DNA from 4 places in the Paenibacillus sp. MMO-177 genome. Region 2 is predicted to be linked to each of the others. Evidence: predicted binding sites of a transcription regulator. Region 2 holds the regulator's gene; each other region holds the start of a gene.
The links. The regulator LexA, encoded in region 2, represses DNA repair genes until DNA is damaged. The targets are predictions, from matches to a motif close to CGAACATATGTTCG.

Region 1: the regulator LexA is predicted to act here: its motif matches at 1,968-1,981, upstream of addB (helicase-exonuclease AddAB subunit AddB).
Region 3: the regulator LexA is predicted to act here: its motif matches at 2,057-2,070, upstream of recA (recombinase RecA).
Region 4: the regulator LexA is predicted to act here: its motif matches at 1,376-1,389, upstream of uvrB (excinuclease ABC subunit UvrB).

The regions. Positions count from the first base shown of each region.
Region 1 covers NZ_JBBCUR010000003.1:581,512-584,657, forward strand. Annotated here, with positions in the region: gene addB (helicase-exonuclease AddAB subunit AddB) at 1-1,892, opposite strand, end outside; gene WFK81_RS14030 (hypothetical protein) at 2,079-2,399, shown strand; gene WFK81_RS14035 (class I SAM-dependent rRNA methyltransferase) at 2,659-3,146, opposite strand, start outside.
Region 2 covers NZ_JBBCUR010000003.1:137,692-140,837, forward strand. Annotated here, with positions in the region: gene WFK81_RS11750 (HAD family hydrolase) at 1-145, opposite strand, end outside; gene WFK81_RS11755 (hypothetical protein) at 173-682, opposite strand; gene WFK81_RS11760 (DUF896 domain-containing protein) at 761-949, opposite strand; gene WFK81_RS11765 (LysM peptidoglycan-binding domain-containing protein) at 1,101-1,463, opposite strand; gene lexA (transcriptional repressor LexA) at 1,633-2,253, shown strand; gene glnA (type I glutamate--ammonia ligase) at 2,611-3,146, opposite strand, start outside.
Region 3 covers NZ_JBBCUR010000002.1:568,654-571,799, forward strand. Annotated here, with positions in the region: gene WFK81_RS08270 (RecX family transcriptional regulator) at 135-815, opposite strand; gene recA (recombinase RecA) at 932-1,987, opposite strand; gene WFK81_RS08280 (competence/damage-inducible protein A) at 2,273-3,146, opposite strand, start outside.
Region 4 covers NZ_JBBCUR010000004.1:18,813-21,958, forward strand. Annotated here, with positions in the region: gene uvrB (excinuclease ABC subunit UvrB) at 1-1,247, opposite strand, end outside; gene WFK81_RS15645 (serine protease) at 1,480-2,793, opposite strand; gene WFK81_RS15650 (S41 family peptidase) at 2,874-3,146, opposite strand, start outside.

The DNA of each region.
Region 1 (3,146 bases), 440 kb from region 2:
CCATCCTCCTGAACGCGCATCGGCATAACGCCGTCGTTGGCGCCAAGCACATAACAGATCTTTACATCTCCCGAGCGCGTCCGGTCCATGCTGCCGATCAAAGCCTGATCAAGCGCGGGCGGTACTGCCGCAAGCTTCAGGCTTTCGAGCCCCGTCTCCACCATGCCGGCGAACAGCTCAGGAGGCATATCCTCGTCCCCGACCATTTCCACCAGCTGATCCAGCAGCTGCATCACGCCATCCCATAGCTGCCGGTGCGATCTGGCACGCTGCGTACGGCCGGCGGCACTGTCCTCGCGGCTCCAGCGTTCAAGACGGTCAGCCGCATCCGCATGATCGAGCAGCTTGTACAACGCTTCGCACATGTCTTTGACGTTGGAAGCTTTCTTCAAGGACTGCTCAAACCGGCGTAGCGGCGGTACAATCGCCTCTCTGGCCGCCATAACGGCTTGAAACTCCCGTTTGGCTTTTGCGGACGGCTCGGATACCGTATCCGGCTCGTCCTCAAGGGATTGCTGCATAAGCGGCTTCCACCTAGAGCGGTCAAGCCACTTCCATCCGTCCACTCCGGCTGCGAGCACATAGTTTTCCAACCGGTCAAACAGCTCGCGCGACATGCTGCCGTCAATCGGGAACAGAAGCTCCGTCTTGATGCAGCGGAATACCGCCTCGTAATGCCAGCCGTGAAGCACCGTCTCCAGCGCGGAACGGATAAATTCCACCAGCGGATGATGGACCGTGTTGTTCTTTTGGTCAAGGAAGTAAGGAATCTCGTAATCGTCGAATATCGTTTGAATATAGTCGGTATATTCAGCCGCGTTCCGCACCATAACCGCCATGTCGCGCCAGCGCAGCCCCTCTTCCCGCGCCCGCCGAACCATATCCCTGGCAGCCGCCTCCACCTCGGCTCTCCTGTTCGCGGAGGCATGAAGGGATAAGCCGCAGGACGGGCTGTCTGCAGCCAGCATCTTCTTATCCGGAATAAGCATAGGAGTCCTTCCGCCATAATGCTTCTCCAAATGGGCCAGCATCGGGCTTCCTTTGAAGCGGAACGGACCTCCTTCACCCATAACAATCGTTTCATAGACAGGCACGCCGGCTTGCGCCGCTAATGCCGACAACTTACCGTAGGTTTCAGCCGTAGGATGGAACAGCTCAAGCTCATGCGGCAATTCGCCGTTATCGTAAGGACGGTCGAGCGTAAGCGCAACGGTCACTTCGGCTGAAGAAGCAATCAACGTTCCGAGCGCATCGTATTCCTTCGGCGTAAACCCATGGAAGCCGTCAATCCACAGCTGGGCTCCCCGCATTGCCGGCGCATCGGCGTAGCCCGCAATCAGCTGCGTCAAATAATCTTCCGAATCGATATAAAGACCTAGCAATTCCTGCTCCAGCTTGTCGTAAACAAGCCGAAGGTCATGCAGCTTCCGGTTCAGAAGCGATGCGTCCTCTACCGAAGCTGTCTTTTCCTTCAGCAGATTGGCATCAATCCCGTAACGCTTCCACTCGGTCAGCAGCTCGCCCAGCCGCTCGATAAAACCCGGCTGCTCAGCCCCGCTCTGAAACAGCTCAAGCTGCTTCCCGAGCCGGTGTATAATCTTGAACAGCATCATATGCTTGCCGTTATCGCTGATCGGAATCAAGGCAGTCCCGCCCGTCTCCTGCATGACGCGAAAGGCCAGACGGCGGAAGCTAAGCGCTTGTGCGCGAATCGTCCCGCTAAGCGATGTGCCTTTCAAAAGGGCATATTCCGTCTGGAAAGTAGCCTGTTCCGGAACCAGCATAATAAGCGGCGCTCCATCCGGCTCGCCTTGCAGCTTGGCGCGGATTGCATCCAGACAATACGTCGTTTTTCCCGTTCCCGAGCGCCCAAGCACAAATCGAAGCCCCATCTTAACTCTTCCCTTCCGAATCTATCTCATAATCTATAATACTACCATATCGCGGGTCCTTTTTCACCCGATCAACAAACGTATGTTCTGGAAGAAACGTTATCTTTTCAACAAGAAAATATTGCAATCCCTTAAATACCGAGTATAATACTAGGTAATATAATGATCCGGAATGGAGGAACGGAAATGACCCCGGAAGAAACGCAATGGATTAACGATCATCTGGATTTGTACAACTATGCCAAGCAAATCGGCGATCAGGAGTGGCAGAAGGAGCTTAACCGTTCACTCGCCGGGTGGAAGGAACAATCAAGCCAGCAGGCTCTGTCGATGAAAGCCGCTGAGCTATGGAGAAAGTTTGACGTCATCAACCGGAGGATGCTTGATCTTTATCGGCAATTGAGAGATTCCGATGATGCCTCCGATCTGAAAACGTTACGGGAAGAGGTATGGCTGCTGAAGCTTCAGCGTGTCGAGCTGAGCAGGCAGTTCAAAGAATCCTTCTAACAAAGTGAAACGGCTATCGCTGATTTGTAAAATTCTGGATTTAAAATAAAAAATCCCGCATGCGGATTTCCGCTCTGCCGGATTATGGGTGACGGACATGCAGTGAACTGCTCTGTCCCTTATGGGAACCGCTGGGTACAGTCGTCTGTCTCTCAGCGTTACTTTTCTATTATACACATCTATTAATCGATTGAATATGTCTATTTTTCGAACAAGAAGCCGTGCGGATCCTGACAGATCCATACGGCTTCTTTCCTTATTATTTACTCCGTACTTCAAACACGGCGAATTTCAGGTAATGACCTTCCGACACGCCAAGCAGCTGCGGATGATCCTTGCCGGCAGCCCGCCACTCCACGAGACGCAGCAGCTTGCCGGCATCGGATGCCGCTTCCTGAATGGTCTCGAGGAACAGATCCGGCCGCATATGGTAAGAGCAGCTGGCGGTTACGAGATAGCCGCCTTCGTTCACCAGCTTAAGGCCATGCAGGTTGATGTCCTTATAACCGCGGCATGCTCCGGCAACCGCGCTTTTGGTCTTGGCAAAAGCAGGCGGATCGAGAATCACAACATCCCAGGTACGGCCGTTGCCGCTTAGCGGCTTGGACGTATCAGCACCTGCACGGCTGCGCTCCGCACGCTCTTCCACGCCTTTTACCTGCGTGCGTAAATAATCAAACGCATCCGCCACGACAAATTCAACGCGGTCCGTGAAGCCGTTACGTTCCACGTTACGGCGCGCCGTAT
Region 2 (3,146 bases):
TGCGCACGGCTTCTTCAAGCTGCTCCGGATCAACACCGGCAGCTTCCGCTCCGGCTTGGCATGTTGCTTCAAATGCTTCTTTTACGCTGCGGTCATCCCACAGCAGCGTATCGTCAAGATCAAATAGAACCGCTTGCTTCCCCATAATTCGCATAACTCTCCTACTCTTCTTCTATTTTTGTTCAAAGGGCAAATTGTGTGTTTTGGCGAAATCCTGCAGCCTTCTTCCGATCTCATCCGTTGGGTAACGGTTGAGCAGCCGCGAGAATACCCAGTTTGCGCCCTTTTGCTGCATAATGACAACAGCACCGTTTTGAACGCTGATCCCTTTAATGTTGGATACATGCAGCTGCTTGTCCCCCGTCATTTTGCGGGTCTGGATATAATCCTTGCCGATTGAAATGTACGGACGGCGCAAGAAGAAAATAAGCGCCAGGAAAATGTAGCAGCCGATTGTTACCCAGAACATAGACGTAGGCTCAAAGGACGGATCCGTAGTCACGAAAACCGTATACATACTGATCAGCAGAATAAGCACAATCGGGAATATGTAGTTGCGGCCGGTAAACCGGTCTACCTTGGGCGCTGTTGAAGTGCCGATCTGCGATACGCCATGCTTTTTACGCGCTTTGTTAATTTGGTTCGTATTTTTGCGCACTTTGCGCTCCCACGTTCGTGACAAGCTTATTCCTCCTATTGTATATTGCAGGCGCCGTTCATGGAACGGCGCCAACGCTAGCTATATGGTTGCATTACATGATTAATGAGCGACATCGTTTGGATCGCCGTCTACAATCTCGATGGAATCCAATTGCTGGCGGAAATTTCTTTTGAAATTTTCCAAGTATTTCTGGCGCAACACGGCACGTTCCGCAATTTCTTCGTCAGTCAAACCTACCGTTTTATTTTTACGGGATAATTCATTAATACGCGCGATGACTTCTTCCACTGCCTTCACCTCATTTGCTTGTTACTCAGCCTTCTTACCTATTTTGACTTTTATCGCGAGCAATTGTCAAGGCAATGATAGAAGAATAACAAAAGGACAGATAATTTCGAACATCCTGTGTCCGAATTACCTGTCCTTGCGTTTGAAATGGCTATTGAGGAATAATTAATACCTGCCCTGGCCGTAGCTCCACCGAGCTTAATTGGTTGCGTTCCTTAATTTTGTATATGTATTGTCTAATATCCTTGGAGCCCTCGGTAAAACGATCAGCAATCCCCCACAACGTATCTCCTGCCGTTACGATAACCGTCTGCTCACTCGCTGTAGCCTCTTGAATATGATCAGACGATGCATTCGTGCGCATCATGAGAAAGCTTGTAAAGAGAAGTACGAACACTGCAGCACACATAACAAGTTTAAAAGCATGGCGTTGAACATGTTGTCCCCGCGACTTGAACGATTTAGCAGTTTCTTCCTTATGGATACTTTTATAAAAAGACGGATTCATGATCATTATTATCGCTCCCCGAACGTTTGTTCTGTTTTCTTATGTCCTTAGAATAACACGAACAAATGTTTGTAGTCAACAAAAAATGCGAACTTTTGTTTTCAAGAACTTATGTTTGTACGAACTCCGGTTCTATGCTATAATTTTCTTCAAATATTATATTGGAGTGATTCACGTGTCTAAGATTTCGAACCGCCAACAGTCGATTCTTGAGTTTATTAAGAATGAGGTTCGGGACAAAGGATATCCGCCTTCTGTTCGCGAAATCGGCGAAGCGGTTGGCCTGGCGTCCAGCTCCACCGTTCACGGCCATCTGGATCGGCTTGAGAAGAAAGGCCTGATCAGACGAGATCCAACGAAACCTCGGGCGATCGAAATTTTGGATCAAGACGGTGTAGACGGCATTATCCTCCCCGCTGTGGCGCAGGTGCCTATCGTCGGCAAAGTAACGGCAGGCGTGCCGATTACCGCAACTGAGAATATTGAAGAGTACTTCCCGTTATCCGCGCACTTCGTAGGAGACGATGAAGTATTTATCCTGAATGTCATTGGCGACAGCATGATTGAAGCCGGTATACATAACGGCGACTATGTAATTGTCCGCCAGCAGCAGACCGCCAACAACGGCGATATCGTAGTAGCCATGACGGAAGATGACGAAGCGACGGTGAAGACCTTCTACAAAGAGAAGGATCATATCCGCCTCCAGCCTGAGAATTCTACCATGGAGCCGATCCGTTTGAACAATGTCACCATCCTAGGTAAAGTAGTTGGCTTGTTCCGTGATTTCCACTAACTTAATGACATAAAAGAGGCTGTTCCCGCTAATCCGATTTCGCATTCGGTTAGGGAGAACAGCCTCTTTTTTACCTGATTGTGGTATTATCAAATTACTTAATCTGTTTTGTGATAAGGTGGTTACCTTATTTGTAAGACTTCTGTTCCTCCTCTTTATCCCCTTCAATCTTATCGTCTAAATCATTCTTGCGAACGTTATTCCCGTAAGTCCCCCATCGTTATACAGAAGATAGATTTTAAATAGGGGGGCGAATGGGGGGCATTTTGTGGGCACTCCCCTCTGTCCACGAAAAAAACTAGAAATGCCCACAAAAGAAAAATCCCCGGACGCTTAGAGCGCCAAGGGATTTCCTTCTTAGTACAGCGTCAGATACTGATCGCGTTCCCATTGATGAACTTGTGTTTTATACATGTCCCATTCAATTTCTTTCAGTTCGTAGAAATGGGCAAGAGCATGTTCGCCAAGCGCATCGCAGATAACGTCGCTGCGGAGCATTTCGTCGAGCGCTTCCTTCAGGTCGGAAGGAAGGCTTGGCACGCCGGATTCCAGGCGCTCTTCTTCGGTCATGATGTAGATGTTGCGATCTACCGGTGCCGGAAGCGAAGTTTTGTTCTTGATGCCGTCGAGACCGGCTTTCAGCATTACGGCAAGAGCCAGGTAAGGGTTAGCAGCCGGATCCGGGTTACGCACCTCGATACGAGTGCTAAGACCGCGGGATGCCGGGATACGGATCATTGGCGAACGGTTGCTCGCCGACCAAGCTACGTAGCAAGGCGCTTCATAACCGGGAACCATCCGTTTGTACGAGTTGATCGTAGGGTTCGTGATAGCCGCCATCGCGCGCGCGTGCTCCAGAATACCCGCCATGTAGTATCGTGCGGTTTGGCTAA
Region 3 (3,146 bases), on a different contig from region 2:
TTAGGTTTTTAGCCGGTTTCCATACCGATTGATTCTCTAACTTATTGACGAAAATAATCGTTTCAAATCAACTTTTGGAAGGAAAATTGATTTGATATAAAAGGAATACAATTTTATTTTATCTTTTGGCAAAATCAATTGTCAAGCAAAAGCCCTTCATCCTCATCCGCCTGCTCGATTTCCGCTTCATCTATAGCCGCTTTTGCCGCTTGTTTAACGACATCCGACGGAAAGCCCCGGCGCATTAAAAAGGCCATCAGCTTCTGGCGCTTCTCTCTATTCTCTCCTTTGAGAGAACGCCATTTCTTCTTGGCCGCAAGCACGGCGGATGAAAGTTCGTCTTCCTTGTCGATCGCATCAAGCGCGTCGGAAGCGGCCTGCTTCGATACTCCGCGCTGCTGCAGCTCTTGCTTGATCCAGCGGCGTCCCTTCTGACTGTATCGGATACGCTGCATGGCGAATTGCCTCGCATACTCTCCATCATCAACAATATGTTCGGATTCTAAACGTTCAAGAGCATAAGCAATTGGCTCAGGCTCAAATTCCTTGCGCTGCAAATATTGCTCAATCTGTTTGCGGGTTCTTGCTTTCATCCCTAGATAGGTGATGGCAAGAGCGTAAGCACGGTACCTTTCGTCCTCAACGGCGATCTCCGCAATAGCTTCGCTTGTCAGCTCCTTCCCTTTTAACAGCCGGTATTTAATAAGAAGATCCTCATGTACAGATAACAAAGGCTCTTCCAAGCCGTTTGCATAGATATGGTATCGTTTGCGATCCTTGCGGTCTTGTTCTACCGCAGAAATCTCGATTAGCATACTGGCTACACCCCGTTCATTACAAAGAAGCAGCGCCGCCCTCGAAAGGACGGCGCTGCTTCTTCCTTATTTACTACTTTCGCAGCTTGAATATGGCTGCTGCGAAAGTTCAGTTATTAATCGTCAAGTTCCGACTCGTCAAAGTCATCGTCATCATCCTGCGAGAAGTTAGCAGGCTGCGCGGAAGCGGACAAGTTGCTTTGCTCCCGGATCTGTCTCTCGATAACGGCAGCCACCTCCGGATGATCCTTCAGGAACTGCTTGGCATTTTCACGGCCTTGACCAAGACGGTCGCCATTGTAGGAGAACCAAGCTCCGCTCTTCTGAACGATATCCATCTCTACACCAATATCTACGAGGCTGCCTTCTCTCGAAATGCCTTCGCCGTACATGATATCAATCTCCGCTTGCTTGAACGGAGGAGCTACCTTGTTCTTCACGACTTTAATCCGCGTACGGTTACCAACCATGTCGTTGCCTTGCTTGATCGTTTCAATACGGCGTACTTCCAGACGCACGCTGGAATAGAACTTCAGTGCACGGCCGCCAGGCGTAGTCTCCGGGTTACCGAACATAACGCCGACTTTCTCACGCAATTGGTTAATGAAGATAGCGATTGTCTTCGACTTGCTGATTGCGCCACCCAGTTTACGCAGAGCTTGCGACATCAGACGTGCCTGCAGACCAACGTGGGAATCCCCCATATCGCCTTCAATCTCAGCTTTCGGTACAAGCGCTGCTACCGAGTCGATAACGATAATGTCGACCGCGCCGCTGCGAACAAGCGCTTCTGCGATCTCAAGCGCCTGTTCGCCCGTATCCGGCTGCGACAGCAGCAGCTCATCGATATTTACGCCCAGCTTGCTCGCGTACAATGGATCAAGCGCATGCTCCGCATCGATAAATGCGGCTTGTCCGCCGATCCGTTGTACTTCTGCAATAGCGTGAAGCGCAACGGTTGTTTTACCGGAAGATTCCGGTCCATAGCATTCAATAATACGGCCTCTTGGCATACCGCCGATTCCAAGAGCAATATCTAAAGCAATTGAACCGCTTGGTACGGTTTCAACTTGCATATGTGTGGATTCCCCTAATTTCATGATGGAGCCTTTACCAAATTGCTTCTCAATTTGACGTAAAGCCATCTCCAAAGCAGCACGACGATCCGACAAGCTACTCACATCCTTCGTTATTTATAATTGTATGATACCTTTTTTCTGATCAAATGCCAAGCTTTTTTTCGAACATACATTCGTCTTTTTATTTCCACGCCCTTTCCAGACGCATGGCGAAACGGCTTTTGCCATCTTGGGCAACAATGCGCGATTCGTCCCGAATCTAAAAATGGGCATAAAAAAACCGCAGCAAAGTAATCTTCGCCACGGTTCTTCCGCATGAGACCAATTATAGCGGAAATGGTACAAACAGGCAAGTATTTTTCGCGTTTATCCGACAAATTATTGTTCGCGGAGCTTCAACCACAATTGATATAAGGCCGCCTTTACCGCACGGATGCGGATGATGGCGCGGGTACCGGAGAAATGGCCGGTAAATACGGCTGTCGGTTTGCCTCTCTCGGCGACTGCGTAATAGACAAGCCCAACAGGCTTGCCCTCGGCTTGCGCCGGGCCGGCCACCCCCGTCAGCGACACGCCAAAATCGGAATCCCCGATCTGTCTGACGCGCTCGGCCATCATTGCGGCTGTCGACTCGCTGATCGCTCCCGGTGCACCTTCACCTTCAAGTTGGGCCATCGGGATGCCAAGCAGCTTATGCTTCATCTCGTTCGTATAGGTTACAACGCCGCCCGAATATTCGCCGCTGCTTCCGGGAATGCCGGTGATTAGCTCTGCGAGCAGTCCTCCGCTGATGCTTTCGGCGGTCGAAAGCTTTCTTCTGGATGTCCGAAGCAGCTGCACGACCTGCGCTTCCAGCGTAATCTCGTCCTGCGCATATAAGTAGTCGCCCACCCGCTGCTTAATCGCATCGACGGTTTGATCCAGCTTGGCAGTTGCATCGGTTTCGTTCGCCGCTTTAGTCGATACCCGGATAGCGACCTCGCCTTCCTTCGCATAAGGGGCTATGGTAGGATCCGACTGGGCTTCGATCAGATCCATCAGCTTTGCTTCAAGCGTCGATTCGCCAATTCCGGCAAACATAAGCAGTCTCGAATAGAGCGGCTCTTCCGCCCCGAGAATGGACCGAAGCCATTCCGACGCGGGTCCCTCCATCATCGGCTTCATCTCGCGAGGAGGCCCCGGCAGCAGCAAATAATGCGTCCCGTCTTCCGACAGACCGTTGCCGACGGCAAGACCCGCTTCATTCTCAATC
Region 4 (3,146 bases), on a different contig from region 2:
TCAACCATCGTTGGGCAATGCTCCAGCTCATAAGGTCCCGGTGTCGCCGACACGTAAATCTGCTGTTTCGCTTTCTCCTCGAATTCCTCGAAGCGCAGCGGCCGGTTATCCAGTGCGGACGGCAGACGGAAGCCGTGATTAACGAGCATTTCCTTCCGCGCGCGGTCACCATTGTACATAGCCCTAATCTGCGGCAGGGTAACGTGCGATTCGTCAATGACGATCAGCATATCATCCGGAAAATAATCCATCAGCGTATACGGCGTTGCCCCGCGCTCGCGGAAGGTCAAAGGTCCGGAATAGTTCTCGATGCCGGAACAGAAGCCCATCTCCGCCATCATTTCGAGATCATAACGGGTGCGCTGTTCCAGACGCTGCGCCTCCAGCAGCTTGCCTTCTTCCCGCAGCTCCGCAAGACGTTCCTCCAGCTCACGCTCGATATTGCCAAGCGCAACCTTCATCGTCTCTTCATGGGTAACGAAGTGAGACGCCGGGAATATGGCAACATGATCACGTTCGCTTACGATCTCGCCGGTGAGCACATCGATTTCCGTAATCCGCTCAATCTCATCGCCGAACAGCTCGACCCGAATCGCCCGTTCATTATTGGCAACCGGGAAAATCTCTATAATATCGCCGCGCACGCGGAACGTACCGCGGATAAAGTTAATGTCATTGCGCTGGTACTGAATATCAACCAGCTTATGAAGAATCGTATCTCTGGATTTCTCCATGCCTACCCGCAGCGACAGCACCAGACTGCCGTACTCGGAAGGCGAACCGAGACCGTAGATGCAGGACACGCTCGCTACGATAATGACGTCCCTGCGCTCGAACAATGAACTGGTCGCGGAGTGGCGAAGCTTGTCGATCTCATCGTTAATGCTGGAATCTTTCTCAATGTAAGTGTCCGTAGACGGGATATAAGCCTCAGGCTGAAAATAATCATAATAGCTGACGAAATAACTTACCGCATTGTCCGGGAAGAACTCCTTAAACTCGCTGCACAGCTGTGCCGCGAGCGTCTTGTTATGAGCAATAACCAGCGTCGGCCGGTTAAGCTGCGCTATCGTATTGGCAATCGTATACGTCTTGCCCGTACCCGTCGCCCCAAGCAAGGTTTGCTTGGCTTCGCCGTTCTTCACGCCTTCAACAAGTTTTCTGATGGCTCCCGGCTGATCGCCCTGCGGCGTGTAGCCCGATTTTAATTGAAATAATTGCTCTGAAATCTCACTCACTTGCGTCATCCACCCCGTTTCCCTTACTCATCAATCATTATAGTCAATATATACAAGCGTAAACGGCTTCGCCCTCCTAAGAACATAGAAGGATCAGCAACCGTCTCGCAGCGAAATCGTAATGCACACAGCATATCCGAATGTGTGTTCCCCTCTATTATAGACGTCAATGGAGGCTGATGCAAACATAAAATCAAAGGGCTTTCCCTAAGCAGCTGCCCAGGAAAAGCCCCATTTCTATTTAAACATTCAAAGTACCCGAACGGTCTTCCTCTTCCGCGTAAACGCCGCCGCTGCGCTTTGCCGTCCTTGCGCGGCGCAACAGATCTAGCAGCGTAGCCGGCTCTGCCGAAGCATAGTAGGTCGCCCGCTCATCGGGAGACAAGATAACCCCGAGCTGATGATGCTCGCCTTCATAACGGGCCCGCTGAACAAATTTGATCTCGCCGTCCCCGTTCAGCACCTCAAGCTTATACATCGCCGAATTGTTCTGCAGCGCCTCATGAAGATCCTCTTTCGTGAATACCCTGGTGCCGTTCACCTTCGAAATAATCTCGCCGGCATGCAGCTTCATCCCCTCAGCCGGCGTGCCCGGCACGATGCCCAGAATGCGCAAGCCGCGTTGATCGTTCACGTACAGAGGACTTTTCGCGGACTCTACCGCACGGCTGCGCCAGATGATGGCTTCATGCAGGAGCAGCGAACATAAAGCAGCAACCGGCAGCAAAGCCGGCAGCCACCAGGCGAGAAGCGCGGCGCCGGTCAGCAGCAGGCTGTACCACATGAGCCCTTTTGCCGCATGGCGGGCTTTAGACTCGGGCAGCATCGTGCGCGTCATCTCGCTGAAGCCGATAATCATCGGCAAGGCCACCACGGTCCAGCCCTGGGTCCAATCGCCGCCGAATAAAGGCGTCCAAGGCAGATCAACAACCGAAGCTCCTCCGGTTGCCGGCACAAGCAGCAGCAGCGGAACCGGCCAGAAGCCCTGCAGCATATAGCCGCCCACAAGCTTCCCCCGCTTCCCTTCCAGGAAGAGCGGAGTAGCAAGCTTGTTCCCCTGTCTCCGGACAAGGAAAGCTTCTGCCAGATGAAGCAGGGCCACCAATACCAAAATCCCCGGCATATCAAGTCCGGCAAGCGAACTCGCTGCGTCTCCTAACCATCCTTCACTTTTTTCGAGCGAAGTAAAGCCAACGATCCATTGCAGCAACGCCAATGCTCCCGCGCCGTAGGCAAAGCACAAATAGCGAATTCGGAACAAAAGCAGCACAACCGCCGAGCCCCAAAGCCATAAAACAGCGTCCCCGGTTAAGGTTATGCCGATAAAGGCTCCCGCCACGGAAGCGAGCAGTCCGGCTGCAAGCCCGGCCAGCATCGCTTTAGCCACTAACCTCGGCCAGATATGCAGCCTTACGGCGAACATCCGTCTTTCCAAGCTGATCTGTCTCGTATATTGGAGGATAATAAATAATACCGCAATATAATAAAAAGGCTGCGCAAGCAAACGTACAAACGCCTTGCCAAATTGATCTAGTAAAGCATTGGCCGCATCCAATCGCTACACTCCCATCTCCGTCCAAAATAAAAGGCTGACTCCGTTTAGAGCCAACCTTTTATAAATTCGCCGTTCCCTCTTTATTTCCTGCTGACCGCCCGGATTGCTTCCAGCAGCTGTTTGTCATTCTTCTGGTCTTTAATCCATTTCACTACAGCCTGCTCCAAAGACGCCGCCGTCTTCGTGTCGATCTCGCCCGTAACCGGCAGACCCTCCTGGCTTTGGAAGTTCTTTACGGCCAGCTCCGTGGAAGCGTTGAAGTACCCGTCCTCCCGCTGTGTCGCATAGCCGAGGCCGGACAGCATCACCTGCGCGTTCCGAATCTGCTCGCCTAACATATCCTTGCGCAGAGT